DNA from 2 places in the Gilliamella sp. B3892 genome. Region 1 is predicted to be linked to the other one. Evidence: riboswitches for the same ligand, from Rfam matches in the RefSeq annotation. Region 1 holds a riboswitch; the other holds the start of a gene.

Region 1 (4,439 bases):
AAAACTACGCAAAGCGACGCTCGATACCTTAGCACTCTATTTAGCTTGTGGCATCGATCCGCAAAAAAGCACCATTTTTGTTCAATCACATGTGCCAGCCCATGCCGAACTTGGCTGGGCATTAAACTGCTACACCTACTTTGGCGAGCTGAGCCGTATGACACAGTTTAAAGATAAATCATCACGTCATAGTGAGAATATTAATGCCGGCTTATTTGATTATCCGGTACTTATGGCTGCCGATATTTTACTTTATCAAGCTAATTTAGTGCCAGTTGGTGATGATCAAAAACAACATCTTGAGTTATCACGTGATATTGCGATGCGCTTTAATGCGCTTTATGGTGAGATATTTACGGTACCAGAACCCTTTATTCCGAAAGTCGGTGCTAGAGTGATGTCACTTCAAGAACCGACTAAGAAAATGTCTAAATCAGATGAAAACCGTAACAACGTCATTGGTTTACTTGAAAATCCAAAAGACATTGAGAAAAAAATTAAGCGAGCCATGACCGATTCTGATGAGCCACCGGTTGTACGTTATGATTTAAAAAATAAAGCGGGAGTTTCTAATCTGTTAGATATCTTAACCGGCATCACGGGCAAACCGATAATTGAGCTTGAAAAAGAATTTGAAGGCAAAATGTACGGCCACTTGAAAACTGAAGTAGCAACACAAGTTATTGATATGTTAACGGCTTTACAAGCTAAATATCACCAATACCGTGACGATGAAACGTACCTGTTTTCAATTATGCGTGAAGGTGCTGATAAAGCACGCTCAAAAGCTGAGCCGACGTTGAGAAAAGTGTACGATGCTATCGGTTTTGTATAACTACGATTCGACAAACGACACAAGTCGCGATAAACATTGAACAATATTAATTGGCTTTAGTAAGCAAAAAAGTTGACTCTGTAAGCTTTAAAGCCATTTAACTATTATGGGTTAACAATGAAGATTATAATTCTTGGTGCAGGACAAACCGGCAGTGCGCTGGCTGAGTATCTGGTAACCGATAAACAAAACGATGTCACTGTGGTTGATGAAGATCACGAAAAATTGCAATCTTTGCAAGAGCGTTTTGATTTACAAGTCATTGTAGGAAAATCTTCTTATCCACAAGTGTTGGAAAGCGCTGGTGCTGAATCGGCTGATATGCTCGTTGCGGTTACCAATTCTGACGAAGTTAATATGATGGCTTGTCAGATTGGTCATGTCATGTTTAACATTCCGCAAAAAGTCGCCCGTATTCGTGCGCCGGAATACAATGATGAACGATACCCTTTTTTCAATAAAGATTGTATTAATATCGATCACATTATTGCACCAGAAAATTTAATCACAAATCATATCAGTCAATTAATTCAATACCCCGGCGCTCTACAATTTGCCTCGTTTTACGATAATCGAGTCTGCCTAGTTGCCGTTACTGCATATTATGGTGGCGCTTTAGTCGGTAGTGAACTGTCCGAACTCAAAGAGCATCTCCCCCATGTTGAAGCTCGAGTGGTGGCGATTTATCGCCAAAATCGCTTTATTCGTCCATTAGGCTCTACACTTATTGAAGCCGGTGATATGGTCTACTTTATTACTCCTCCGGTGAATATTAAAGCGGTAACCAGCGAGCTACAACGGTTAGAGAAACCTTACAAACGAATTATAATTAGCGGTGGTGGCGGGGTTGCGGTTGCCTTAGCTAAGCGGTTAGAGAACGACTATCAAGTCAAGTTGATTGAGCGGGATGCGGAACGGGCAGAATTTATTGCTGAACAGTTAGTTAATACCACCGTTTTACATGGTGAATCGTCCGACCAAGAGCTTTTATCGCAAGAACAGGTCGAATTAACCGATCTGTTTATTGCTGTAACCAGCGATGATGAATCAAATATAATGTCTTCAATGCTGGCCAAAAGAATGGGCGCCAAAAAAGTTATTGTCTTAATCCAAAAGCAGGCTTATTTGGAATTGATTAATGATAGTGTGATTGATATTGCTATCTCCCCACAACACGCAACGATTTCAGAGCTACTGAGCCATGTAAGACAAACCGGCGTTGTAAAAGTGATTTCACTTCGACAAGGCGAATCGGAAATTGTCGAAGTGGTGGCTAATGGCACCAATGAGAGCTCGAAACTGGTCGGCAAAAATATCAACGGACTAAAATTACCGTCCGGCGCAACTATTGGGGCTGTTGTTCGTGGTGAAGATGTCATTATCGTCAACACGGATTTAACTATTGAAGATGGCGATCATTTAATTATCTTCCTACCGGAAAGAAAAGTGATAACAGATATCGAAAGATTATTACAATAGCTTGTTTAAAACCGAAAGTAAGTTCATAATAACTAAAAAAATTTGACTCGGGGTGTTTTTTGCCTTTTGCAAAAAACTGAGAGTTTACCCGTTGAACCTGATCTGGATCATACCAGCGTAGGGAAGTCTGAGCCACATTGCGCTTAATCTGGCAAATTCTTCCCAATAAATAGATGATAAGGAATGAATATGTCACAAGCCAAAATGTTTGATTTAGCCCAAGCCACTCCCTTTATTAATAACGTCAAACAACAACATCCCCTGGTCCACTGTATAACAAATGATGTAGTACAAAATTTCACTGCCAATGTGTTACTGGCTATTGGCGCATCACCTGCAATGATTGTTGCCAAGCAAGAAGTTGCCGATTTTGTTAGCGTTGCCAGCAGTTTATTGGTTAATATTGGAACAATTGAGGATAATATTGCGCAAAGCATGCTGCTTTCTGCAAAGCAAGCACAACAAAGCCAAACACCATGGGTGCTCGATCCGGTCGCTGTTGGTCCCGCATTGCCTTATCGCACCGCAATAGCTCATCAATTATTGGCATTTAAGCCCACTGCCATTCGAGGTAATGCATCAGAAATTTTGGCATTAAGCGGTGAGCAATCTTGCTCAAACGGGCCTGATAGCCAAGATTCAACCGAACAGGCGCTTGAAGCGGCAAAGCAGTTAGCACAAAAGTATCAAACCATTGTTGCAATGACCGGTGATATTGATTATGTGACTAACGGTCAAATCACATACCGCATTGAAGGTGGTGATATTGCATTGACGAAAGTAACCGGAACCGGTTGCTCACTGTCGGCAATGGTGGCGGCCTTTATCGCTAGCTCAGACGATACGTTATTAGCTTGTGCTTCGGCCTGTTTGATGATGAAAAAAGCGGGTGAACAAGCTAACAAACACCATGGCTTAGGCAGTTATGCCGTATCAATTATCGACAAGCTTTCACTGTTTAATTCACACCATGGATAAGGAAATCTGATGAAAAAACAATTGAATTTGGACTTATATTTAGTTCTCGATCCCTTATTGTGTGGTGGTATTAATGGTATGGTAAACACGACCCAAATTGCTGTTGCTAATGGCGTGACTGCTGTGCAGTTAAGATCTGAGCAAGCGCTAACAGGTAAAGCGTGGTATCATGCCGCCTTAGCACTGAAAACCGCACTAGCCGACACCCCTGTCCCCCTATTTATTAATGACCATATTGATATTGCACTTGCTATTGACGCAGATGGAGTCCATATTGGGCAAAGTGATTTGCCTGTCGATGTTACTCGCCGTTTAATCGGTAAGGATAAATGGTTAGGGTTTTCAGTTTCCAATCAAGAGCAACTTAATGCGGTTGACTGGCAACAAGTCGATTATTTGGGAATTGGCCCAATCTTTCCAACATCAACCAAAAAAGATGCGGCAACAGCTATGGGAATTGAGCTGCTGACCCAACAAGTAAAACTGAAAAAATGCCCGGCTGTAGCCATTGGTGGCATTGATATCAATAATATTAGCCAAGTTATTCAAACAGGTATTAACGGCGTTGCTGTGGTTTCCGCCATTTGTGGACAAAAAAATGTCGCACAGGCAACCGCATCGCTGATTAATAAAATACAACAAGCTCGACAGGAAAAAATATTATGACAACAATCGCCGTAACCATCGCCGGATCCGACCCAAGTGGTGGTGCCGGTATTCAAGCTGATTTAAAAACATTTTCAGCATTAGGCGCTTATGGGATGTCGGTAATTACTGCTCTCACTGCACAAAGCACTCAAGGCGTTGATGACGTGCTGGCTATATCGCCACAATTTGTTGAAGCGCAGTTTAATACGCTATATCAGGATATCAACATCGACAGTGTTAAAATCGGTATGTTGATGAACAAAGAGATAGTGTCGACGGTCTATCATTTATTAAAAAATAATCCTATAAATAACATTGTGCTAGACACCGTTATGGTTGCCAAAGGTGGGCACCGCTTATTAAAATCCGACGCTGTCACTGCAATTCGTGAAAAATTATTACCACTGGCAACCGTTATCACCCCAAACTTGCCGGAAGCGGCTGCCTTGTTAGATTGTGACGAAGCTAGCAACGAAAATGATATGCTAAAACAGGGGCA
Region 2 (4,439 bases), on a different contig from region 1:
GTTTTTTGATAGATCGGCATATTTAACCGCACCGATAGCAACAGCATCAACCACTTGCGCCAGCTCTTGTTCGGTCAACTGTGGATTTTTACTGCGAATTAAAACGGTTGCACGTTCTGTCGCTTCATCAAGCAGATCATTTAATTTAACTGTATCGCCCGAACGAGTTTTAAATGGTTTTCCGTCTTTACCTAACATCATACCAAACATATGATGTTCAAGTTTTAGTGATTCCGGGACATATTTAGCTTTGTGTACAATTGCCCAAACTTGTTCAAGGTGTTGGTGTTGACGTGAATCGGTATAATAGAGTATACGGTCAGCATGCAATGTTTCGTAACGGTATTTGACACAAGCAATATCGGTTGTAGCATACAGGTAGCCGCCATCACGTTTTTGGATGATGACACCCATTGGCTCGCCTTCTTTGTTTTTATATTCATCTAAAAAGACAACGATTGCCCCGTCACTTTCAACCGCCAGTTTTTTATGTCTTAAATCAGCCACAATACCCGGTAGCATGCTGTTATAGATGCTTTCCCCCATGGTATCTTCTAATGATAGTGTGACATTAAGACGTTTATAGGTTGCGATATTTTGTGTCATAGTGATATCAACAAGTTTTCGCCACATTTCTCGGCAATACTCATCACCACCTTGTAATTTAACCACGTAATTACGGGCTTTTTCAGCAAATGCTTGGTCTTCGTCATAGTGTTTTTTAGCGGCACGATAAAATGATTCTAAATCTGACAAATCCATATCATTGGCATGCTCATTTTGCATCTTTTCAAGGTAAGCAATAAGCATACCGAATTGCGTGCCCCAATCACCGACATGGTTGGCTCGTATAACATTATGACCTAGAAAACTTAATACTCTGACAGTGGCATCACCAATAATCGTTGAACGTAAATGTCCTACATGCATCTCTTTGGCGACATTCGGTGCTGAATAGTCAACAACTATCGTTTGTGGTTTAGCCGGTAAAGTAATATTCAATTTATCACTACTTAAAGCAATTTCATTTTGTTGCGCAATCCAGCTATTTTTTAAAAAGATATTAATAAAGCCAGGGCCGGCAATCTCAACTTTATCAGCGATATCGTTGATATCAAGATGTTGCAATACTTTTTCAGCAAGCTCTCTTGGTGGCATGCCTAACTTTTTAGCGGCAGACATAATGCCATTAGCTTGATAATCACCAAATTGTACTTTAGCAGATTGTTTGATTAGCGCGTCGCTGTTTTTATCGGCGCCTGCCATAATCATTGCTTGTGAAATGCGTTGCATTAATAATTGTTGAATATTCACACTAAACCTAATTGATTGTAATAAAATGCCCAATATAATACTGGTAAATTGATAAATTGTCACTGTGGGATTAGTTAAGGACAAGTAAATACAGCGTGTTTGTATAAGATAAAATTATTGTAAATTAGCGTGACATAGATTACTTTATGTTCAAAATAAATTGCATAAATAAAGAGAGTGATAAATGTTCCAAAAATTTGTTAAATGGAGTGTAATTGTCAATATATTTTTATTTTTTTCTGCTTTAGTCTTTGCTCAAGCCCCCGACACTGTGCCAAACCTAAAACTCCCCATAACTTCTTCACAATTTATAAAATACTATAAAAAAGATAATGATGGTTACGCTATCTTTTTGGACAAGTATTCAAAACTCACTCAACTCTTGAATGAGCAAGAAATCAATTTTCCGATTAAAAATGAGTCTTTTGGATATGATCGATTTACACAAGATATCCGCTATTACGTAGTAGGTGGCTTTGTTCAGGATAATTATCTCTATAAAGTGATAATTTACAATGGTTATGGTGAAGCTGATACCCAGATGTTAAATATTCAACTAAATAGTTACGATGAACAAGGTAAATTGATTGATGCTTTGCTTTTAGATAGTCAATATCGCTATGAAGATGTTAGTAGTTTTAATCAATTTTCTGTCAATGAAGATTTAACAATAAACCTAAAACAGTTTGTGACTTACTATTATGATGAGGACTATGAATATATAGATCCTAAGCCGGAATTTTATAAAGAACAGGTATATCAGATTAATCAAGGGCAATTTAAGTTAGTCTCTTCCAAAATGGCAGAGAAATTTGAATGGCAACAGTGAAGGGTAACTATTTACAATTAAACCTTGAGCCTCTAAACTAATATCGTTCTCAACGGGGTGCCGAGTTGGGCTGAGAATGTTAACTTGCTAACATAACCCGTCGAACCTGAACTGGATCATGCCAGCGGAGGGATTTGAGTTATAATATCTGCTCAAACCTTTTGTCTTTTACTTACTATTTTGGAGGCAAAATGTTTCGTCACAATCTGTTATTGTCTATTGTTTTTCCTTTATTGTGCTTTGCCGGCGCTGTCTTTGCTGAGCAGCCAACTTTAACCGTCTATAGTTATAACTCTTTTATGTCACAGTGGGGTCCTGGTGAAGCGATCAAAAAAGGTTTTGAGGCGCAGTGTGATTGTCAACTTGATGTGATAACATTGGGAGACGGTGTATCGATTTTAAATCGTATTCGGCTTGAAGGTGATAAAACCAATGCTGATGTGATTTTGGGGTTAGATAACAATCTGATAGAACAAGCTAAACTTGCCGATATCATTATACCTCATCAAATTGAGAAACCGGATAACTTAAATACCGATTGGTGGAATGAAGATTTTATGCCTTATGATTATGGTTATTTTGCCTTTATTTATAATAAAGAGAAAATAAAAAATCCACCTCAATCTTTACATCAATTAGTTGATAACAAGCCAAATTGGAAAATTATCTATCAAGATCCCAGAACCAGTACACCCGGTTTAGGATTGCTTTTTTGGATGAAGAAAGTTTATGATGACGATGCCGCTACAGCGTGGCAAAAAATAGCGAAAAATACCGTTACAGTAACCAAAGGTTGGAGCGAGTCTTACAATATGTTTTTGAAAGGCGAAGCTGATTTTGTGTTGAGTTATAACACTTCACCGGTTGCACATATTTTAAATGATAACGATTATCGCTATGTAGCGGCCATTTTTGATGAAGGACATTATCGTCAAGTTGAGGTAGCCGGTATTATCAAATATAGCCAAGAAGTTCCATTGGCTCGCCAATTTTTAAAATATCTATTAACGCCACAAGTGCAACGTTTATTTGCTGAAAAAAATGTGATGTATCCAATTATCAAAACTGATTTACCACCGGCTTTTGAGCAAATTAAACCGATAGACAAGCCGCTGGAATTTGATGCAGAACAAGTTAGCAAGCATCAAAAAGCGTGGATTCGTGAATGGCAATCAGCGGTGATCAAATAAAACGGTTAATTTGATGTTTAAATTAAAACCGCTAATGGCAGGTATTGGCGCCGCTAGTTTTATTTTTATGGTATTAGCAACGGCGCTTTTTGCACTAGTTCGCTTTGCCATAGAGTCTGATAATTTAACTGTCTATTTTGATAGTTATTTATTACATATTCTAGCAATAACGTTTTATCAATCACTGTTATCGACTGTTTTATCTATCGGCTTTGCATTATTAATGGCGAAAGCTTTATCAATGGTTGATTTTAAAGGCAAAGCACTGCTATTAAAGCTGATGCCGATCACCTTTATTTTACCAACACTAGTGGTTGTTACCGGACTATTGTCGGTATATGGCAAGCAGGGTCTAATATCGGTTTTTTTTCAGTCTCTTAATTTACCTTATTCGCTGTCGATTTATGGGTTACAGGGTATTTTATTGGCGCATGTTTTTTTGAATTTTCCCTATGCCTGCTGTTTATTTTATCGAACGTTAATAAGTGTGCCGGTCGAACATAAACAGTTAGCAGCGCAGCTTAATTTTTCTCATTTTGCCTTTGTTAAACTGATTGAATGGCCTTTGTTGCGCCGGCAAATCTTACCTATGGCAGCATTAATTTTTATGCTTTGTTTTTCCAGTTTTGCCGTTGTGCTTGCGCTGGGTGGGGGACCAAAGTTTACCACAATTGAAGTGGCAATCTATCAATCTATTCGTGATTTTGACATTATGCAAGCGGTTGTGCTTTCAGCGTTGCAGATTGTGTGCTGTGTAACTTTTATTTTGTTGATGCAAAAATTGAATCAACAAAAGAAACTTAGCATAAAATTTGTTAAAGCCGATTATCAACTCGCCATACCGGGTTATTTAGGTTTTTTATGTAGAATCATCATTTGGGTAGGTGTGCTATTTATTTTCCTTCCGATGCTGACGGTATTGGTTGAAGGGATTTATTATTTTCGCTTATCTGCGATTAATCAATCTTTTCTATCAGCGTTAATGTACTCCATTTTGATTGCTTTAGGCTCAGCGATGATTGCTATGTTGTTAGGCTTGTCGCTACTTTGGACGAATAGCCGTTTACTTATTTTCCAGCAGACAAATTTGAGTAATTATTTAATGA

Evidence for each region. A riboswitch is a leader RNA that binds a small molecule or an ion and turns the genes downstream of it on or off. The one in region 1 is predicted to bind thiamine pyrophosphate.
Region 2: linked by a shared signal. The riboswitch ahead of thiB (thiamine ABC transporter substrate binding subunit) and the one ahead of thiM (hydroxyethylthiazole kinase) in region 1 are both predicted to bind thiamine pyrophosphate.

The regions. Positions count from the first base shown of each region.
Region 1 is NZ_JAFNOK010000003.1:84,898-89,336, forward strand. Features, by position in the region: gene trpS (tryptophan--tRNA ligase) at 1-835, shown strand, start outside; gene trkA (Trk system potassium transporter TrkA) at 953-2,314, shown strand; TPP riboswitch at 2,353-2,455, shown strand; gene thiM (hydroxyethylthiazole kinase) at 2,504-3,292, shown strand; gene thiE (thiamine phosphate synthase) at 3,302-3,958, shown strand; gene thiD (bifunctional hydroxymethylpyrimidine kinase/phosphomethylpyrimidine kinase) at 3,955-4,439, shown strand, end outside.
Region 2 is NZ_JAFNOK010000002.1:110,011-114,449, reverse strand. Features, by position in the region: gene argS (arginine--tRNA ligase) at 1-1,314, opposite strand, end outside; gene J3U74_RS03195 (hypothetical protein) at 1,499-2,143, shown strand; TPP riboswitch at 2,187-2,294, shown strand; gene thiB (thiamine ABC transporter substrate binding subunit) at 2,335-3,333, shown strand; gene thiP (thiamine/thiamine pyrophosphate ABC transporter permease) at 3,347-4,439, shown strand, end outside.